DNA from 3 places in the Nonomuraea sp. NPDC050310 genome. Region 2 is predicted to be linked to each of the others. Evidence: riboswitches for the same ligand, from Rfam matches in the RefSeq annotation. Region 2 holds a riboswitch; each other region holds the start of a gene.
What was found. A riboswitch is a leader RNA that binds a small molecule or an ion and turns the genes downstream of it on or off. The one in region 2 is predicted to bind cyclic di-AMP.
Positions count from the first base shown of each region.

Region 1: another riboswitch for cyclic di-AMP. It lies ahead of AB0I67_RS21850 (C40 family peptidase); the one in region 2 lies ahead of AB0I67_RS28555 (C40 family peptidase).
Region 3: another riboswitch for cyclic di-AMP. It lies ahead of AB0I67_RS32045 (CHAP domain-containing protein); the one in region 2 lies ahead of AB0I67_RS28555 (C40 family peptidase).

Region 1 covers NZ_JBFAKP010000009.1:4,850-11,818, reverse strand. The annotation lists gene AB0I67_RS21860 (substrate-binding domain-containing protein) at 1-1,044, opposite strand, end outside; gene AB0I67_RS21855 (ROK family transcriptional regulator) at 1,110-2,264, shown strand; gene AB0I67_RS21850 (C40 family peptidase) at 2,248-2,706, opposite strand; cyclic di-AMP (ydaO/yuaA leader) riboswitch at 2,851-2,989, opposite strand; gene AB0I67_RS21845 (3-isopropylmalate dehydrogenase) at 3,090-4,139, shown strand; gene AB0I67_RS21840 (branched-chain amino acid aminotransferase) at 4,285-5,370, shown strand; gene AB0I67_RS21835 (dihydrofolate reductase family protein) at 5,373-6,014, opposite strand; gene AB0I67_RS21830 (RNA polymerase subunit sigma-70) at 6,069-6,969, opposite strand, start outside.
Region 2 covers NZ_JBFAKP010000014.1:135,459-142,427, forward strand. The annotation lists gene AB0I67_RS28525 (ATP-dependent Clp protease ATP-binding subunit) at 1-539, opposite strand, end outside; gene AB0I67_RS28530 (Lsr2 family protein) at 971-1,306, opposite strand; gene AB0I67_RS28535 (hypothetical protein) at 1,410-1,559, opposite strand; gene AB0I67_RS28540 (RDD family protein) at 1,773-2,222, opposite strand; gene AB0I67_RS28545 (RDD family protein) at 2,361-3,920, opposite strand; gene AB0I67_RS28550 (amino-acid N-acetyltransferase) at 4,007-4,576, opposite strand; cyclic di-AMP (ydaO/yuaA leader) riboswitch at 4,841-4,994, shown strand; gene AB0I67_RS28555 (C40 family peptidase) at 5,004-6,032, shown strand; gene AB0I67_RS28560 (LuxR C-terminal-related transcriptional regulator) at 6,110-6,295, opposite strand; gene lysX (bifunctional lysylphosphatidylglycerol synthetase/lysine--tRNA ligase LysX) at 6,653-6,969, opposite strand, start outside.
Region 3 covers NZ_JBFAKP010000018.1:113,534-120,502, reverse strand. The annotation lists gene AB0I67_RS32065 (GH1 family beta-glucosidase) at 1-86, opposite strand, end outside; gene AB0I67_RS32060 (carbohydrate ABC transporter permease) at 83-913, opposite strand; gene AB0I67_RS32055 (sugar ABC transporter permease) at 910-1,872, opposite strand; gene AB0I67_RS32050 (ABC transporter substrate-binding protein) at 1,981-3,315, opposite strand; gene AB0I67_RS32045 (CHAP domain-containing protein) at 3,652-4,368, opposite strand; cyclic di-AMP (ydaO/yuaA leader) riboswitch at 4,380-4,533, opposite strand; gene AB0I67_RS32040 (aldo/keto reductase) at 4,837-5,652, opposite strand; gene AB0I67_RS32035 (hypothetical protein) at 5,817-6,746, shown strand; gene AB0I67_RS32030 (DUF6716 putative glycosyltransferase) at 6,743-6,969, shown strand, end outside.

The DNA.
Region 1 (6,969 bases), on a different contig from region 2:
CTCGGCCGTGCAGATCTGCTCGACGGTGTAGAACCCGTCCTTGACGATCGTGTCCTTGACCTTGTCCGCGGTGACCGCGATGGGGTCGAGCAGGAAGGCCGGGATGTCGGCGGTCCCGTTGTGCACCTTGGCCGGGGCCTGGACCGGGGTGCCCTTGGCCAGGGCCACGGCCAGCTCCGCCGACTTCTCCGCCTCCGCCCGGATGTCCAGGTAGATGGTCATGTACTGCTCGCCGGTGAGGATGCGCTGCACGGCGGCGAGCTCGGCGTCCTGTCCGGTGATCGGCGGCAGGGTCTGGTACCCGGCGCGCTTCATGGCCGCGATGGCGCCGCCCGCCATGCCGTCGTTGGCGCTCAGCACGCCGACGATCCGGTCCTTGCCCAGGGCGGTGATGGCCTGCTCCATCTGCTGCTGCGCCTTGTCGGGGCTCCAGTCGGGGGTGTCGAACTCCCGCCCGACCTTGACCTTGCCCTCCAGGACGCTCTTGGCGCCCTTCTTGTAGTCGGCCGAGCTGGGGTCGGTGGGGGAGCCGTGGATCATCACGATCTCGCCCTGGCCGGCCACGCCCTTGGCGGTCATCGCCTCCAGCAGCGCCCGGCCCTGCATCTCGCCGACACGGACGTTGTTGAAGGAGACGTAGTAGGCGTAGTCGATGCCGGAGATCAGCCGGTCGTAGGCGATCACCGGGACCTTGCGCTGCTTGGCCTGGTTGACCAGGGGCGCGACCGCGCCGGCGTCCACGGCGTCCAGGACGATCACGTTCGCGCCCTGCGCCAGGGCGGCTTCGACCTGCTGTTGCTGCTTGGCGGCGTCCTGGTCGGCGTTGCCGTACAGGAGCTCGCAGTCGGGGCAGAGCTGCTTGACCTTGGCCTCGAACAGCGGGCGGTCGAAGGCTTCGTAGCGGGTGGTCTTGGACTCCGGCAGGAACAGCGCGATCTTGCTGGTCTTGCCGGCCTCGCTGTTCTGGCCTGCCGTACCGGACCCGCAGGCGGTCAGCAGGGCGGCGGCTAAGCAGAGTGCTCCCAGGGCGGCTGTGCGGTGCATCGCCCCTCCTCTCCTATTTGGTAAGAAAGGTAATTTACTATCAACGCGTTGGCTAGACTTCCGCTGTGCTGGGGAATCCGCGGCTGCTCCGCGTGCTGAACGAGCGGCAGCTCCTCGATCGGCTGGCCGCCCACGGTCCCGCCGCGCGCGCGGACCTGGCGAAGGCGACCGGCCTGTCCAAACCGACCGTCTCCGCCGTGCTGGCCGGGCTGGAGGAGGACGGCCTCGTGCACCTGGTGGGCGAGGTCCTGGGCCGGCCCGGGCCGGTCAGCTCGCTGTACGACCTCAACGCCGCCGCCCGGCACGTGGCGGGCATCGACATCGGCCGCGACTGGATCCGGGTGGCCGTCGCCGACCTGCGGGCCGCCTTCGTCGGGCGGACCGACGCACGCAACACCGCCCGCACCTCCGCCGAGCTGGCCGCCTGCGTGGCCGAGCTGACCCGGCAGGCCGCCGCCGAGGCCGGGGTCGAGTGGTCCTCGATCGCCTGCGCAGTGGTCGGGGCGCCGGGCGTCTACGACCCCGCGGCCGGGCTGCTCTCCCTCGCCCCCAACCTGCCCGGTCCTGACCTGGGCGAACGGCTGGCCGCCGCGCTCGGCGTCGAGCTGGTCATCGAGAACGACATCAACCTCGCCGCGGTCGGCGAGATGGCGTACGGCGAGGGCCGCGGCAAGGTCAACTTCGCGCTGGTCTCGGTCGGCACCGGCGTCGGGATGGGCATCGTCATCAACGGCGAGCTCTACGTCGGCGCCCGCGGAGCGGCCGGCGAGGTGTCCTACCTGCCGGCCGCCGAGGCGCCCGAGGGCGACGAGACCCTGGAGCGCGGCGCCACCGAGACGGTCGCCGCCGCGCCCGGCGTGGTGCGCGCCGCCCAGGCCGCCGGGCTGCTGCTGGACAGCGCCCGCGAGGTCTTCGCCGCCGCGGCAGGGGGCGACCCGGTCGCGTTGTCGGTGGTCGACGGCGAGGGCCGGCGGATCGGCGGGCTGCTGGTCGCGGTGGCGGCCGTGCTCGACCCGGAGGTGATCGTGCTCACCGGCGGCGTCGGGCACAACCTTGACCTGCTCGGGCGCTCCATCCAGCGGCGGATCGCCGAGCTGGGGCCGCTGCGGCCCCAGGTGGTGGCCAGCGCGCTGGGCGACAGCGGGGTGCTGCTGGGCGCGGTCGCCCACGCCAAGGCCCGGGCCTGGGAGCTGATCTTCGAGCTCAGAGGCTCGCGGTAGGCATCGTCTCGGCGGGCTTGGCCTTCTGCTTCAGCAGGGCCGCCCAGAGCGCGACGCCCTTGGGGTCGGGCCGGACCGCGCCGACGAAGGCGCCGCGCCGCCAGCCGCTGAGCCGCTCCTCCTTGACCACGTCACCGGAGTGCGGGGCGTGCACCATGTACCCGGGGCGGCTGATCATGCCCACGTGCCCGAGGCCGGAGAAGAAGACCATGTCGCCCGGCTTGAGCTCCTTCCAGGAGATCTTCCTGCCGAAGGCGGAGTACTGCTGGGCCGCGGTGCGGGGCAGCTCGATGCCCGCGCTCTCGTAGGCGCGGAGCATGAGTCCGGAGCAGTCGTAGCCGCGGTCGGAGGTCCCGCCCCAGACGTACGGCACGCCCCGCTTGGACATGGCGTAGGCGAGGGCCTTCTTCCAGGCGGGCGGCTTGACGGCCCGGTCGCGCACCTCCTTGACCTGGGCGGCGTCCAGTGTGATGCTGGCGGCCTTCTCCGGCGTGCTGCCCGCGCCGGCCGAGGCGTGGGCCGGGGCCGGGGTGGCGGCGAGCGCCAGCGGGAAGGCGAGGGCGGCGAGAACGAGGCGAGACAGGGGAGGGTCCTTCCACGCGGCCGACCGGGTTAGCTGACGGGCTCGGGCCTGGAAGTCGGCCCTACACGAAGGGATTCGCCCCATGAAGAAAGGTGGGTCCCCGGCTCTGTCACGGACGTGACGGATTAGGCTCGTGGGACTCTAACGAAAGGGTCAAAAGGTCGCAAATCGGACAAAAAGTAGTGTCCGCCTTTTGAGATAGGTTGTTCGCAGGGCGAGACAGGGGGGTAGGGTACGTTCTCATGGAGTCGCGCAACATTCGTCTGGCCGTGATCCCCGGAGACGGGATCGGCACCGAAGTCGTCGCCGAAGGACTGAAGGTCCTCAACGCGACCGGTGTCAAGATCGAGACCACCCACTACGACCTGGGTGCCGCTCGCTACCACCGCACCGGCGAAGTGCTGCCCGACGCCACCCTCGACGAGCTGCGCGGCTACGACGCGATCCTGCTCGGCGCGGTCGGCGACCCCAGCGTGCCGCCGGGCGTCCTGGAGCGCGACCTGCTGCTCAAGCTCCGCTTCGAGCTCGACCACTACGTCAACCTCCGGCCCGTGAAGCTGTTCCCGGGCGTCGAGACGCCGCTGGCCGGCGTCGCGCCGGAGGACATCGACATGGTGGTCGTCCGTGAGGGCACCGAGAGCCTCTACGCGGGCGCCGGCGGCGTGCTGCGCAAGGGCACCCCGCACGAGATCGCCACCCAGGAGTCGCTCAACACCGCCTTCGGCGTGGAGCGCGTGGTCCGCTACGCCTTCGCCAAGGCCGCCGAGCGGCCCCGCAAGAAGCTCACCCTGGTCCACAAGACCAACGTCCTCACCTTCGCCGGCGACCTGTGGGCCCGCACCGTCAAGCGGGTCGCCGCCGACTTCCCCGAGGTCACCACCGACTACCAGCACATCGACGCCGCCTCGATGTTCTTCGTCACCGACCCCGGCCGCTTCGACGTGATCGTCACCGACAACCTCTTCGGCGACATCATCACCGACATCGGCGCCGCCATCGCCGGTGGCATCGGCCTGGCCGCCAGCGGCAACGTCAACCCCGACCGCACCGCGCCGAGCATGTTCGAGCCCGTCCACGGCAGCGCGCCCGACATCGCCGGCCAGGGCAAGGCCGACCCGACCGCGACCATCCTCTCCATCGCCATGCTCCTCGAGCACCTCGGGCTGACCGCCGAGGCCGAGCGCGTCGAGCAGGCCGTCGCCGCCGACATCCTCGAGCGGAGCGGCGGCCGGGTGCGCGGCACCCAGGAGATCGGTGACGACATCACCGCACGAGTAGCCGGCGGCGCCTAGCCGTACCCGGCCGGGCGCCCTTCGCGCTCCGGCCTGCCTGCCCTACGAACGCCTGGTGGCCGCAGCCACCAGGCGTTTTTGGTATAGATGCCGCTACATCCCAGATACTGGACATAAGCCCGCCTCGCGAAAGAAGGACTCCGCCATGACGCTCAGCTTCGACGTGCAACTCTCCGACCGCGCGCGCACCGCGGCCGAGCGCGACCAGATACTCGCGGCGCCCGGCTTCGGTCAGCACTTCACCGACCACATGATCTCGATCGACTTCACTGAGGAGCTCGGCTGGCACAACGCGCGGCTCGAGCCGTACGGGCCGTTGACGCTCGACCCGGCGACCTCGGTCTTCCACTACGCGCAGGAGCTCTTCGAGGGGCTCAAGGCCTACCGCCAGAGCAACGGCTCCATCGTGGCCTTCCGCCCGTACGCCAACGCGGCGCGCTTCAACAAGTCCTGCGCCCGCATGGCCATGCCCGAGGTGCCCGAGGAGACCTTCGTCGAGGCGCTCGAACTGCTCGTCCAGACCGACCGCGACTGGGTGCCGACCACCGAGGGCCACTCGCTCTACCTGCGGCCCTTCATCATCGCCACCCAGGTCGGGCTGGGCGTGAACTACCCGTCCAAGCAGTACCGCTTCATGGTCATCGCCTCACCGGCCGCCTCCTACTTCGCCGGCGGCATCAAGCCGGTCTCGGTCTGGCTGTCCACCGAGTACACCCGCGCGGCGCCCGGCGGCACCGGCGCGGCCAAGTGCGGCGGCAACTACGCGGCGGCCTTCGTCGCCCAGCGCCAGGCCGTCGAGCAGGGCTGCGACCAGGTGGTGTGGCTCGACTCCAACGAGCACCGCTATGTCGAGGAGATGGGGGGCATGAACCTGTTCTTCGTCTTCGGGAACAAGCTGATGACCCCGTCGTTGACCGGCACGCTGCTGCCGGGCATCACCCGTGACTCCATCTTGAACCTCGCCGCCGAGCTGGGCCTGGAGGCCGAGGAAGGCCGGCTGTCGATCGAGGAGTGGCAGGCCGGGTGCGAGTCGGGCGAGCTGACCGAGGTCTTCGCCTGCGGCACCGCCGCCGTGGTCACCCCGGTCGGCACCGTCAAGGGCGCCGACCGGGCTTGGGTCGTGGGTGACGGCACCCCCGGCGAGGTGACCATGCGGGTGCGTGAGGAGCTGCTGGGCATCCAGTACGGCACGCGTCCCGACCACCACAGCTGGATCCACAAGATCGCTTGAGCTCACTGACCGGTACGGCGGGGCTCCACCGGGGGCTCCGTCGCGTACCGCAGCACCACGTTCCCCGAGTCGGCCCAGGTCCGGACGCCGAGCAGGCGCAGCCGTACGGTCTCCGAGACCTGGAAGGCGGGCGTCCCGGCGCCCAGCAGGACCGGCCCCACCATCACATGCACCTCGTCGACCAGGCCCGCTTCGAGCAGGTCGTTCCAGACGGTGAAGCTGCCGAACACGGTGATGTCGCCGCCGCCCTCCCGCTTCAGCTCGGCGACCGTCCCGTGTGCCGCCTTCCGCGCCACGACCTGCGTGCTCGACCGCCAGGGCTCGGTCTCCTCCGGGCGCAGGCTGTCGGAGAACACGATCTTGCGGACGCCGGCGTTGATCCGGGCGATCTCGACGTGGACCCGCTGCTGCTCCGGCTCACCGGGCAGCACCTCGGCGGCGTGCGCCGGGTCGGTCATCGCCGGCCAGAAGCCCACGAAGCCCTCGAAGGTCTCACGCCCGAACAGCAGCACGTCCGTGCCGCGCAGGCGCTCCAGGTTGTGGGAGTCGAAGGCGTGGTCCATGGGCATCGCCAGGACGTCACGGCCGGGGCCCTCCATCCGGCCGTCCAAAGAGACGATGGCGACGACGATCAGCTTGCGCATGGTGATTCCTCTCCAGGTGGTCCTGCCCGGGCAGAGACACCGGAGGCGCCTGACTCATCGCTCGGACGCGGAAAACTTTCGCGGCACGGGAAAGCTGCCGAGCACCCGAGGATCCAGCCAGGTGACGATCTCCCCGACCGATGCGGCGGGAACCCGTGCGGCGGCCGATGACCCTGAACGAACCCGCAACACACCGACCGCAGCCACCTCCCCCTCCTGGTAGAACGCCATCCCCCACCCGCCGTTGACGGAAACCGGCACCACCCGCCACCGGCTCGCGAACACCCGCTCGGCCAGGAACCGCCCCACCGTCTCCCGCCCCTCGAACCAGGCGGGCAACGGCGGCATGATGAACCGCACATCGTCGGTCAGCAACTCCACCAGCCCGTCCACATCCCCGCGCTCCCAAGCCCGGATGAAAGCCTTCAGCACCTCACCCTGGCCGGGCACCTCCACCTCGCCCCGCTCCGGCACCCGCTCCCCGACGCTCCTCCTGGCCCGCTGGAGCGAACTGTTCACCGCCGCCGTCGTGCTCCCGAGCAACCCCGCCACCTCGGCCGCCGGATACTCCAGCACCTCACGCAGGACCAGCACCGCCCGCTGGAACGGCGGCAGGTGCTGCAACGCCGCCACGAAGGCCAGCTCGACCCCCTCCCGCAGCAGGTAGCTCTCCTCCGGCCCGGCCGCCGGGTCCGGCCACGGCTCCAGCCACACCGGCCCCGGCACGACCTCGCCCAGGTCGTGCACGTCGCGGCGCGGCGGGCCGTGGTCGGGGGACAGCAGCCGCCGGGGCCGCTTCGACGCCAGGCGCAGGCAGGCGTGGGTGGCGATCCGGTAGAGCCACGTGCGAACCGAACTGCGCCCCTCGAACCCGGCCAGCCCGCGCCACGCGCTGAGCAGGACCTCCTGCACCGCGTCCTCGGCGTCGTGGGGCGAGCCCAGCATCCGGTAGCAG
Region 2 (6,969 bases):
TCGCGGGCAGCCTGGGTCAGGTTTCGGCCGAACTGGTCGAGCACCAGGGAGGTCGACGGAGCGGACTCCTGCGGACCGCCGGCCGCGGCCGGCTCCTTGCCCTGGTAACCGTGGAGGAGCTGGATGACCTGCTGCCTCACGCGGTTGAGATCGGCTCCAAGCTTCACGAGCACCTGGGCCGCCACACCTTCACCCTCGCGGATGAGCCCGAGCAGGATGTGCTCGGTGCCGATGTAGTTGTGGCCCAGTTGCAAAGCCTCACGGAGCGACAGCTCGAGGACCTTCTTGGCCCGCGGGGTGAAAGGAATGTGCCCCGACGGAGCCGACTGGCCCTGGCCGATGATCTCCTCGACCTGCTGACGCACACCCTCGAGGCTGATGCCCAGGCTCTCCAGAGCCTTGGCGGCAACGCCCTCACCTTCGTGGATCAAACCAAGAAGAATGTGCTCAGTACCGATGTAGTTGTGGTTGAGCATCCTGGCCTCTTCTTGGGCCAAGACGACAACTCGCCTCGCTCGGTCGGTGAACCTCTCGAACATCTCGTCGCTCCTCACAGAGCGGTCAGCCAGGCCGGCAACTAGCCGGTCCCGTCATCCCGCATGCCAGCCCAGGCTTCCAGGTGCGCCCTCTGCCGCTCTATAGCAGAGAACGTTCCCCGAGAGCAGGGCGTTCACCCTCCATCCAACTACCATCTGAGGGTGGTGTGTTCCCGATACGCCGCAAGCGAACGATGTTTAGCTGGATCCGGAGAAACATCACGAGATCCACAGGCCGTGCCAGGCCTAATGTAGCGCGCCCGCCGATCGCCGACGGCGAACACCCGCCCCTCCCGTACCCGAGGGTACGGCAGAGCGGCACGGCGTGATCAAACACGCCGGAGAAACGTCCAATAAACCGGATCCACCCGCGATCATGCGCTTATGGCATCCGCCGGGGTTCTAGGCGATCGTCATAAGCGCATGGTCGTCCGCTAGTGAGCCCGCTCGTACTCGTCCACAATCGTCTTCGCGATGCGACCGCGCTCGCTGACGTTCAGTCCGCGGCTCTTGGCCCAGGCGCGAATCTCAGAGCTCTGCTCGCGGGTCATCTGACGGGAGCTCCCACGGCCGCCACGACGGCGTGCGACGCCGCTGCCCGACTTCCGCGCCGACTGCACGAAAGGCGACAGCGCGTCCCTCAGCTTCTTGGCGTTTCCCTCGCTGAGGTCAATCTCATAGGAGATGCCGTCAATAGCGAAGCCGACCGTCTCATTGGCCTCGCCTCCGTCGAGGTCATCGATGAGAATCTCCTGGATCTGCTTGGCCATCTACGCATTCCTTTCCGGAGTATTACTGCATTCGCCTGCCCAAACATATACCCGGAAAGGCGCGGACACAATTCAGCGCCCGCGTGATTCTGGAGGCGGCGGATCAGTTCTGCTTCTCGGCCCCATCGGCGGCGGTTTGCCCGCGGGTGGCGGCGGCCTCCGACTTGACGAGCTTCACGACCCCATAGATGAAGGCGGCGGCCACGACCGCCGGGGGAAGCAGGGCTGCCAATACGTCTGTTACAGCTTGCATTCGTCCTCGACTCCACTGGGTGCGCTTTATGCACGAGCAACACCACGGACGAGCGGCGCGACCACGCGCCGCCGGACACGTACCCGACCCTAGCGTGACCAGCGCCCCGTCTCCCCTTCGGGTTCACGGGCACTGCGTACTCAGCCTAATGCCAGTCCGGCCAGACTTCTTACCGGATCATGCGAAATTTCCGGAAATGTGTCGCTTCCCACGTCATCGAGGGTCTTTGACCACACAGGTGCCGGCGAGCCTGTCGTGCGGACCACGCTGTAGCGGCTTGTCGATCAAGATGAACAGACCCACGGCGAACGCGAGCATTCCAGCGAGGAGATTCACCACGGGAATCCCCATCGCCATGGCGAGCCCAGGATAGAGGAGCGAGCGTTTCCCTAAGGCCCCGCCCTGCCCTTGGACCCGAATCCTCATGATCGCTTTGCCGAAGGTGCGACCGCGCCCCGAAAGCGCCCTCCAGTCGTACCAGGTATACGCCGCGCCGGCCGCCGCCCACGCGCACAACCCCGGCAGCCGGCCCTCCCACGCCTCCAGCAACCCGACAGACCGGAAGAACAGCCAGAGCAGAAGGGACAGAATGTAATACAGGACGCCGAAGACCAGCGCCTCAATGAGTCGCGCGGTGAAGCGTTCCCACCATTCGGCGGGCATCACTCTGGTCTCAGGCGGCGGGGGCGCCATATGCGCTCACCTCTCCGGGGCGGAGGGCTATATCTCACAGTTTGGTACGGCGAGCGGGTACGAAACAGGGGCCGGCGGGAAGCCGGCCCCTGTTTTGTTCGGTCGGCCTTACTTGACCTTCACCACGACGGTGTTCACGAACTTGTCGGCGTAGGTCTGCGCGAGCGGCTTGTTCCAGAACTGCGCGAGCGCGTTCACCAGGACCAGGATCGGCCCGGCGAAACCGACGATCGGAAGTCCGTAGAGCGCGTAACCGCCCCAGGTCACGCCGGCCCGCTTGAGCGCGATGTCGGAGGCGAGCCCGCCCGGAGGCATGGCCTGGCCCACCGGGACGATCTTGATCCCCATGACCATCTTGCCGAGGGTCTGCCCCTTGGCCTTGGTCATGAAGAACTCGTAGCCGATGTACAGCGCGCCGATGAGGATCCAGAGGATCAGCGAGCCGATGGTGGCACTCAGGAATCCCGAGGAGCTGCCCGTCCAGGCGTTCGACGAGGTGATCAGCACCGCGATGAACAGGGCGTTCAGGATGCCGGCGATCGCACCGAAGATGAGACCGTCGACGATTCGGGCGACCAGGCGCTGCCACCACTCCGCCAGGGGCGCCGGGGCGCCGGGCGGCTGGAGGCCGACGGGCTGGCCGTAGCCCGGCTGGCCGTACGGCGTGGCGCCGTAGCCCTGCTGCTGGCCGTAGGCGGGCTGCTGTGCCCCGCCGTACTGCTGACCGTAGCCGGGCTGCTGGGCGCCGTACTGCGGCTGGGCGTAGCCGGGCTGGGTGCCGGGCGAGCCGTAGGGCTGCTGGGCGCCGTAGCCCTGCTGGCCGTAGTCGGGCTGCTGACCCGAGGCGGGCTGGCCGTAGGCCTGCTGGCCGGAACCGGGCTGCTGCCCGTAGGCCTGCTGGCCGGAGGTGGGCTGCTGCCCGTAACCCGGCTGGGACTGCTGGCCGTATCCCTGCTGACCCGCGGCCTGGCCGTAGTCGGGCTGCTGGCCGTAGCCGGGCTGGGACTGCTGTCCGTAGCCCTGCTGGCCGGAGGCGCCGTACTGCTGGCCCGAGGGCTGCTGGCCGTAACCCGGCTGACCGGGCTGCTGGCCGGAGCCTGACTGGGCCTGCTGGCCGTAGCCGGGCTGCTGGCCGTAACCGGGCTGGGACTGGGCCTGCTGGCCGTACCCCTGCTGACCCGAAGCGGCCTGCTGGCCGTAGTCGGGCTGAGCCTGCTGCCCGTAGCCGGGCTGCTGGCCGTAACCGGGCTGCTGGCCGTAGCCGGGCTGGGACTGGGCCTGCTGGCCGTACCCCTGCTGACCCGAGGCGGGCTGGCCGTAACCCTGCTGGCCCGACGGCTGCTGCCCGTAGCCGGGCTGCTGACCGTAACCCTGCTGACCCGAAGCGGCCTGCTGGCCGTAGTCGGGCTGGGCCTGCTGGCCATAGCCAGGCTGCTGCTGACCGTAACCAGGCTGCTGGCCGTAGCCCTGCTGCTGGCCATATGGCTGTTGCTGGCCGTACCCCTGCTGACCGTAGGGATCGCCGTCAGTGCGATACCCCACGACCGTCACGTCGGGGTCGGCCTCACCCGGGGCACGGCCCGGGTACTGCTGTCCGTATTCGGGAGCCCGGGGCTTGTCGTTCTCACCGGGATCATCCTGTGGATACGGCGGCTGTCCGGTGCTCACCGTGTCACCTCACTTCGAGTTCGCATGTGGCACATGTCAGGACACATGCTTGCTGCTGCCCAAGGTATCGGCATAGGTATCAACAATCACCTTTCCACTCGGTCAACAGCCGAGTCATTAGCCGCGAGATGCAGCAGCATGCGCGTGTTACCGAGGGTGTTGGGCTTGACGTGTTCGAGGTCGAGAAACTCCGCCACACCCTCGTCATACGAGGCCAGGAGCTCGGCATAGACCTCGGGCGAGACGGGCGTTCCCTGTATCGGGCGGAATCCGTGCCCGGCGAAGAAGTCGACCTCGAAGGTCAGGCAGAAGACCCTGCGCAGACCCAGTTCCACTGCGGTTCCGATGAGCGCTGACACGATCTTGTGGCCTACGCCGAGTCCACGATGATCGGGATCCACCGCGACCGTACGGATTTCCGCGAGATCCTCCCACAGGACATGCAACGCGCCGCATCCCACGACTTTTCCGTCATGTTCGGCGACCCAGAATTCCTGCACGTCCTCATAGAGCGTGACGGTGGCCTTCTCCAGCAATCGGGGCCCGGCTCCGGCATAGGTGTCGACGAGCATCTTGATCGTCCGGACATCGGCGGTCCTGGCACGACGGACGGTGATCTGCCTCTTGTGCAGCACGGGCTCGGCGACCTGCTCCATGACCCTTCAGCGTACCGACGCCTTTACGGCTGGGCCGTATCCCGGGCATGATCCTGTGGCGAACGTTTGGAGCGGTCCCTCCCGCCCCCAGGCTCACGAACGCACCAAACCACCGTAAACCCCGCAAAATGCCCGGCTATGGCCGCAAGCACGTGATCCGCCCGTGATCCTTCGGATGCCAAACCTCAACGGAATTGGCAGTTCTGGTTGAGCACGAACTGATCGTGCACTAGTGTCCAGCGTCGATATCCCTTCGAGATCCCGCGAAGGGGTGCGCCCAATCCCCTCGTCGGGGGAACCGGGGAACCACAGCGCTCCCGCCCCGGGAGCGCGGGGGTGAATCCAGGTCTTCGGCCTGGTAGGGCTACTCCGGCCCGAACCCGGCAGCTAACCCGGTCGGCGCCCGAACAGGAGAGGTGGCTGGTTGGTGAAGCGCACGCGCGACCGTGGGGAGAAGACCGCGGGCGACGCCCGCCCTCCGGAACGCAGGAGACGTTTCGCCGTCGTCGCGACCGCGCTGGCGGCGCTCAGCCTCGCCCTCCCGCTCGGCCCCGCCACCGCCGACCCCGAGCCCAGCCTCAAGGAGCTGGCCGCGCGGGCGGAGAAGATGCACACCGAGATCGGTCAGCTCAGCGAGCAGTTCAACGGGCAGCGCGTCAAGCTGAAGACAGCCGAGAAGACCGCCGCGGCGGCGCAGAAGACGCTCTCCACCCGCCAGCAGGACCTCGCCGGCAAGCGGGCGCGGGCCGCCTCCCTGGCACAGAGCTCCTACATCTCCGGCGGCCTGGAGCGCACCTGGGCCTTCACCCAGTCGGGCGACCCCGGGCTCTTCCTCGACAACGTCGCCACCACCTCCGCGATCGAGGAGCAGCACAGCAACCAGCTCAAGGAGGTCTCCGTGGCCATCGCCGCCGCGGAGGAGGCCGAGCGGACCGCCTCAGCGCAGATCAAGGAGGTCAAGGCACTGGTCGCCGACCTCGAGGAGCGCCGCGGGAAGATCACCAAGCTGGTCGCCAAGGTCGAGAGCGCCATCTACCGCCGCGCCCTGGGCCAGGCCGGCTCGCGGGGCCGCGCGACCCGGGTGGACCTGCCGATCATCGGCCAGGGCAAGGCCGCCGAGGCCGCCCGCTGGGCGCTCACCCAGCAGCTCAAGCCGTACGTCTGGGGCGCCGAGGGGCCCAACTCCTACGACTGCTCCGGCCTGGTGATGGCCGCCTACCAGCAGGTCGGCATCAGCCTGCCGCACTACACCGGCGACCAGTGGACCGCCGGCCGGCACATCTCCCGCGAGGAGCTGCGCCCGGGCGACCTGGTCTTCTTCTACAACGACCTGCACCACGTGGGCATCTACGTGGGCGGCGGCATGATGGTGCACGCGCCGCAGACGGGCGACGTGGTACGGCTGGCGCCGATCGGCAACCGCCCGTGGGCGGGCGCGGTCCGCATCGCCGACTGAGCCGACCGAGCCGACTGCATCGACGGCTGAGCCGGCCGAGCCGAGCGGACCGGTCCACCGCGAGCCCGGTCGTCGGATCAGATGAGCTGGCGACGCGCCGCCCAGGCGACCGCCTCGATCGCGGTCGCCACCCCGATCCGGTCGCAGATCACCCGCAGCCGGCGCCGTACGGTCCGGCCGCTGACGTCGAGCCTTCGCCCCACCCTGTCCACGGTCACTCCCTTGGCCAGTTCGGCGAGCAGAGCCAGATCAGCGCGGCTCAACTCAACGCCTTCGGTGAGTAAATCCATCCGTAGCCTCCCCCCACAGCAGAAGCCCTCGGCGGCGTCTCGCCCGACGAAACCGTAAACGCATTCCGGAAAGGTCGTCAAGGTCGCCGATCCCCCCACTTGACCAGCGCCATTGACATGATCCACACAATGTGAACTACTCACGATATGTCGGCGTCTGTGCGGTCGCGATGAGCGCCTCGGCCCCTCCGGGTTTCGACCCAGCCGATCCCGGATTCCCGCCCGGCCCGTATCCCGCCTCCCGCGGCGGCGCCGGCCCCCGGTCCGGTCATGACCGCCGACATGACAACAGCCGGTACGGCACGCCGTACCGGCTGTCGGGCGAACGGGTCAGTGCGTGGGCTTGACCAGCGGGAAGAGGATGGTCTCGCGGATGTTCTTGCCGGTGAACGCCATGATCATCCGGTCGATGCCCGCCCCCATGCCCCCGGTCGGCGGCATGGCGTATTCCAGGGCGGCCAGGAAGTCCTCGTCAAGCTGCATCGCCTCGAGGTCGCCCCCGGCGGCCAGCAGCGACTGCTCGGTGAGCCGGCGGCGCTGCTCGATCGGGTCGATCAGCTCCGAGTAGGCGGTGCCGAGCTCGGTGCCGAAACCGATGAGGTCCCACTTCTCGGTGAGCAGCGGGTTGTCGCGGTGCTGCCGGGTCA
Region 3 (6,969 bases), on a different contig from region 2:
ACGCCGCGACCGTCGGCCGTGGTCGAACCCTCGATCTGGTAGGCGGAGGTGGCGGCGCCCCAGACGAAGTTGGCCGGAAATTTCATGCCTTGACAGCACCTTCCATGATTCCGCCGACAATCTGGCGGCCAAACGCGACGAAAACCACGATGAGCGGAATGATAGACAGCGCGGTCCCCGCGAAGATCAATGTGTAGTTCGTGGCGAAACGCATGTTGAGCTGGGTGATGGCGATCTGCACCGTCGGGTTCTCCCCGGTCAGCACGATCAGGGGCCACATGAAGTCGTTCCACATGAGCATGAAGGTGTTGATCCCGAGCACGGCCATGCCCGGCCGTACCGCCGGGAGCACCACGCTCCACCACACCCGCAGCGTGGAGGCCCCGTCCACGCGCGCCGCCTCCACCAGCTCGTTCGGCACCGCCTGGGTGGTGTACTGCGTCATCAGGAAGACGCCGAAACCGTTGAGCAGGTAGGGCAGGATGACCGCCTGCAGCGTGCCGGTCCACTCCAGGCTGACCATCAGCCGGTAGAGCGGCACCACGCCCATCTGCTGCAGCGGCACCATCATGGTCAGCAGCACCGCCATCAGCAGGATCTTGCTGCCCTTGAAGCGCAGCCGCGCGAAGGCGAAGCCGGCCAGGGTCGAGATCAGCACGACCGAGACGGTCACCGTCGTGGCCACGATCATCGAGTTGAGCAGGCCGGTCAGGAACTTGGCGTCCTCGTGCTGGAGCACCGCCATGATGTTCTCGCCCAGGTTGCCGCCGGGCAGCAGCGGCGGAGGCACGGCCACCGCCTCGGAGTTGGAGCGCGAGGCGATGACGAGCATCCAGTACAGCGGGAAGACGGAGAGGATCACCGTGAAGGCCAGCATGACCCGCGTCATGACGGCCGGCTTCCAGTTCGTCACCTGATCCTCCTCACGAGCACGAAGTTGATCGCCGCGCCGACCAGGATCAGCAGGAACAACATCCACGCCGCGGCGGCGGCGTAGCCGTAGTCGAACTCGCGGAAGCCCTGCTTGACGATGAACATCGCCACCGTCTGGAACTGGCCCTGCGAGCCGCCGTCCACGTTGCCGTTGTAGAACGTCGTCGGCTCGGCGAACAGGGTCAGGCCGCCGATCGTGGAGTTCAGCACGACGAAGATCATCGTGGGCTTGAGCATCGGCAGCGTGATCTGCCAGAACTGCCGGCGGCGCGAGGCGCCGTCGATCGCGGCCGCCTCGTACAGGTCCTTCGGGATGGTCTGCATCCCGGCCAGGAAGATGATCGCGTTGTAGCCGGTCCAGCGCCAGTCCACCATCAGCGCGATGGCGATCCAGCTCGGCAGCCGCTCGGCCCGCCAGTTGATCGGCTCGACGCCGACCAGGCCGAGCAGCCAGTTGGCCAGGCCCCAGTCGCGCGCGAAGAGCTGGCTGAACACGATCGCCACCGCCACCACCGAGGTGACCAGCGGGAACAGCACGCTCATCCGGATCGCCAGCCGGAAACGCAGCCGCTTGTTCAGCGCGTTGGCCAGCATCAGCGCGATCAGCATCTGCGGCACGGTGGCCAGGAAGAAGATGCCCGTCGTGTTGGTGACGGCGTTCCAGAAGTCCTCGTCGGCCAGCAGCTTGGCGTAGTTGTCCAGGCCCGCCCACTCCGTGGTGCCGGCCAGGTCGTAGTCGTAGAGCGAGTACCAGAGCGTGAAGACCAGCGGGAACAGCCCGAAGGCGGCGAACAGCAGGAAGTAGGGGGAGACCAGCAGGTACGGCACGGCCTTGAGGTCGAAGGCGGACCAGCCCCGCCGGCCGGTGGAGGGCGTTCTGCGGCGCGAACCGCGGGGAGGCCGGTGGGCCGCGGGCGGCGGCGCCACGTTGAGGCTCATGGGAGACCTTTCCAGACGGGTCGGGAACGATCCGGTACGGCGGGGCGGCCGGGCCCCCGCTCGGCGAGTCGGCGGGCCGCGCCGCCGTACCGGAGTCCGGGATCTAGGTCAGCCCGCGGCCTTCACCGCGTCGTCCACCAGCTGCTGCCAGGCCTTGTCGTGCGGCACGGAGCCGTCGTCCATGCCCTGGATGACCGACTCGATGGCGTTCTTGACCTGGGCGTGCTTGACGCCGAGGAAGACCGGCTGGAGCGAGGCGGCGGACTTGGCGAAGATCTCGCCGGAGGGCGCGTTGTCGAAGAACTCGCTCTTGGCGCCCTGCACCTTCGGGTCGGCCTGGGCCTTGGTGTTGCTCGGCATGTTGCCGAACTCGGCGAACACGTCGGCCTGGACGGCGGCGCTGGTCAGGTAGTCGGCGACCTGCGCGGCCTCCTTCGGGTGCTTGCTCTGCTTGGGCACCGCGAGCCAGGAGCCGCCCCAGTTGCCGCCGCCGCCCGGGACCGCGGCGACGTCCCACTTGCCCTTGCCGGCGTCACCGGCGTTGCCCTGGACCACGCCGAGCATCCAGGAGGGGCAGCCGAGGGTGGCGAAGGAGCCCTTCTGGGTGCCGGTCGCCCACTCGTCGGTGAAGTTGCGCAGCTTGGCGGTCAGGCCCCCCTGGCTCATCTTCTGGGCGAAGTCGAACGCCGTCCTGACCGCCGGGTTCTTGTCGACGATCAGGTTGTTGTCCTTGTCGAAGTAGGTGACGTTGCCGTTCTTGGCCGCCTCCTGGTAGAGCAGCACCTGGTAGAGGGTGTTGGTGCCGTCGGTGAACTTCGTGTCGGGCACCTTGGCCTGGAACTGCTGGCCCACCTTCATGAACTCGTCCCAGGTCGGCCACAGGGCGCTGACCTCGTCGCGCTCGGAGGGCAGGCCGGCCTTCTTGAACAGGTCCTTGCGGTAGCACAGGCTCATGCCGCCGATGTCGGTGCCGAGGGCGAAGACCTTGCCGTCGCCGGCGACGCCGTTCTCCCACTTCCAGGCGGGGAAGTCGGCCTGGCGCTTGTCGAGCCCGAACTCCTTCAGGTCGGCCCACCAGGCGCTGTTGGCCTTCGCCAGGCCCATGCCGCCCTCGTCGATGCCCACCACGTCGCCCGCGCCGCTGCCGGCCTGCAGCCACTGGATCATCTGGGGCCAGTACTGCTGCTCGAACTGGTCGGTGAGGTTCTCGTGCTTGATCTGGATGTCCTTGTGCTCGGCGTTCCACTTCTCGACCGCGGTCTTGTAGCCGAAGTTGGCGCCGCCGCCGAAGGTCTGCACGCGGATGGTGATCGGCTCGGCCTGCGCGGCGGGGGAGCCGGCGCCGCCGGTGGCCGCGGGGGTGGTGGTGCCGTTCGAGCCGCAGGAGACCAGCGCCATGGCGGCCAGGGCCGCGACCGCGCCGCGGCGCTTGCTGATGGTCATGAGGTCCTCTTTCGTGTGCGCCCGTGGGGGATTCGGGGGTGAGGCTTGGGAGCGCTCCCATGAAGAGTGGCCATGGTGGGCTCGCTCGTCAACGGGCTGAAACACAACCGTGACCGAGAGAGCGTTTTCTGGTTTCTTAAACGGATATGTCGGCATGAAGGGGACGGAGAGGATGGTGGGAGCGCTCCCATCCTGGGTGTCGCGAAACACGCAAGAAACGCCCGCCCCTGGGGAGGGGCGGGCGTCTCTTGGGGAGGGGGTGCCCCTGGGAGGGGCGGGCGCTTCTGCGGTGGTCACCGGGAAGTGGAGGCGGCCCGGGGGACGGGCCGCGAGCTCCTACTTGCCGTACTCGGGGTAGCCGTAGCCGACGACCTGGGACTTCGGCCGGACACGCTGCTCGACCTTGCCGTTGCCGGTGTTGCCCTCGATCGTGGTGATCGTGCCGTTGCCGTTGTCCTTCTCGACGAAGCCCACGTGGGCGATGCCGTCCAGGCTCTTGCTGCCGGACCAGGAGAAGAAGACGACCGCGCCGGGCTTGGGCGTGGTGCCCCAGCGGTTGTTGTTCTTGAACCACTTGGCGTGGGTCACGGTGTAGGCGTCCCAGCCAACGGAGCTGCGGGCGCCGGTGTGCTCGCCGACCCAGGACACGAACATCGAGCACCAGGCGGCGTTCAGGTAGGCCTTGGTGGAGCCGCCGTCACGCTTGATGGTCTCCTGGGCGCGCTTGGAGGCGGCGTACCAGTTCTGGAACTTGGTGCCTCCGCCACTGGAGTTCTCGCTCACGCCGATCTGCTGACGGGCGAGGCCGAGGACCTTGGTGAGGGACGGCTTGGCCGGCATGGCGGCCTTGGGTGCCGCGGCGGGCGCGGCGGGTGCTTCCTTGGGGGCGTTGAAGGCGAGTGCGGCGACCTCGGGGACGCCGCCGATCTCGGGCTTGACGGTGTCAGCGTGTGCGACGTGGGCGCCGAATCCGGTGGCCGCGAAAAGGGCGGCGCCGAGACCGGCGGAGACGAGCTGGGCCTTGGAAGGACGCACGCGACGGTGTTTTGCCATGAGGGAAAGGACACTCCTTGCTTCATGCCGCTTACCGGGTTAGCTGACGGGTTCGGACGTGAAGCTGCCCTACGGCGCGCCCCTGGCGGGGTCGGCGCCGATTCACCCCAGTGAGACTTTTGGGTCCCCGGTTCCGCGCGGTGGCGGATTCAGCGGTCACAGGCGGGGGCCTGTGAGAGGTGGTCGGTCAAGGCAAGGAACGGATGGCCGTTCGTTTGCCGGGAGTGACCAAAAGGTAATACACGCGGCAAGGAGATTACAAATCTGTAAATGTCCGGGCAGTAAAATCGGCTGTAGATCAATAGCCGCCGATCTACGGAAAACCCCTGTGGGCAGGGCGATCGGGGAATCGGCCGGTTCGCCGGACCCCCATGAGTAGATCTTTTTCGGACCCTCCGCCAGCCCCTGACTTTACCTTTGCCGACGGCGTTCCCCCGGCCCGGGACCGGGGGAACGCAACGGCCGGGATCAGCCGAATTCGGCCGGGTCGGGACCCAGGCGCTTGCCGTTGTTCAGCGCGCCGATCGCGGCCATGTCCTCGGCGTCCAGGATGAAGTCGAAGACGTCGATGTTCTCCTTGATCCGCGACGGGGTGACCGACTTGGGGATCACCACGTTGCCGAGCTGGATGTGCCAGCGCAGCACGATCTGGGCGGGCGTGCGCCCGTGCTTCTCGCCCAGCGTGGCCAGCGCCCGCTCCTCCAGCAGCCCCCGGCCCTGGCCGAGCGGGCTCCACGCCTCGGTCAGGATGCCGTTGGCCTCGTGGAAGGCGCGCAGCTCGGTCTGCGGCAGGTTGGGGTGCAGCTCGATCTGGTTGATCGAGGGCACGATCTGCGTCTCGTCCATCAGCCGCTGGAGGTTCTTGACGGTGAAGTTGGAGACGCCGATGGCGCGCACCCGGCCGTCGTGGTACAGCCGCTCCAGCTCCTTCCACGCCTGGACGTAGAGGTCCTGCTTGGGCGCGGGCCAGTGGATCAGGAACAGGTCGAGCTGGTCGAGGCCGAGCCGCGCCATGCTCTCCTCGAACGCCTCCGCCACCCGGCCGTGGTCGTCGTTCCAGAGCTTGGTGGTGATGAAGAGCTTCTCGCGCGGCAGCCCGGAGTTGCGCACGGCCCGGCCGACGCCCTCCTCGTTGTTGTACAGCCGCGCGGTGTCGATGCTGCGGTAGCCCGCCTCCAGGGCCAGCCCGACCGCCCGCTCGGCGTCCTCGTCGGGCACCTGCCAGACGCCGTAGCCGAGCTGCGGAATCTGGACGCCGTCGGTGTTGAGCAGCAGTGAGTTCATGCATCTCATTGTTCACCCTGCGTTACCGATGGCGTCAGAGGGCCGGGTTAGTGTCGGGCCACGGTCGTCGGCCCGCGGGATCGCCCGTGCGGTTCCGTGAGGAGAGGGAGGCCCATAGCGTGTGGCCGGCCTGGGTGGAATCGCCACTCCAGATGATCTGCGCGGTGGAAGCCCACCACGCCGGCCTGCTCGGGCCCACGACGGTGATCGTGCCGCGGGCGGGCGTGCGCGCCCTGCGCGCCACCCGCGCCGAGCTCGCGCGGCTCGGCCTGCCTCTGGGGGTGGAGGTGGCCGAGCCGCGCGAACGTATGCCCAGCCGCCTGGGGGCGGTGGGCGACGCCTTCTCCGGCCGCGTGCAGGTGCGCTGGCTGACCTCGTGGCGGCCGGTGGTGATCGTGGACGACGGGCTGGCGACCATCCGGCTGCTGGAGCTGCTGGCCGCGGGTCCCGGCCGGCCGCTGGTCCGTGCCCGCGCGACGCCGGGCGTGGCCCGCCGCGCGCTGGGGCTGGCCGCCGGGCTGCGGCTGCACGCGGGGAAGCGCCGGGTGACGGTGTTCACCGCGCTGCCGGTGGAGGAGCGGCTGGCGGAAGCCGTACGAGCCGCGGGGTTCGACGTGATCAGCCACGATTTCGCCTGGCTGCGGGCGCAGCCGCTCGACCGGCCTGGACCGCCGCAGCGCACCGTCGTGCTCGGCACCTCGCTGGTCCGCAACGGCCTGGTCCACCGCGACCGCTACCTCGGCTGGATCACCGCGCTGGCGGCCGACGAGCCCGTCGCCTACTTCCCGCACCGCCGCGAGGACCCGACCGACCTGGCGCTGCTGCGCGAGCGGCCCGGCATCACCGTGCACGAGCCCGGCATGCCCGCCGAGCTCAGCCTGCGCGGCCTGGGCGCCGAGCAGCGCGTGCTCAGCCTGCCCTCCACCGCGATCAGCTCGCTGCGTGTCCTGCTGAGCCCGCGCGGCGTCGCCGTCGAGCCGGTCGAGGTCCCCGACGACTGGTGGACCAGCCGCGCCGCACCCGACCTGCGCGACCATCTCACCCTCTCCGGGGGCCCGGCCTCCGGCCTCTCAGGAAGAGCCGCCCGACCGTGAAGATCCTGGCCGTCGCCGATTCCGACTCCTACCTGAAGTGGGCGGCCTGCCTCCTGGACGATCTGCCCGCCGGCTGCCACGCCGAGCTCGCCGTCGTCCGCACCCCGATCGTGCCCTCCGCCCAGCAGATCGCCGCCGCCGCGGGCGCCCGCCCGCTCGCGGGCGTCCTGTCCGCCCGGGCCCTGCGGCGTACGGCGGAGCGGCTGCGCCCCGACGCCATCGT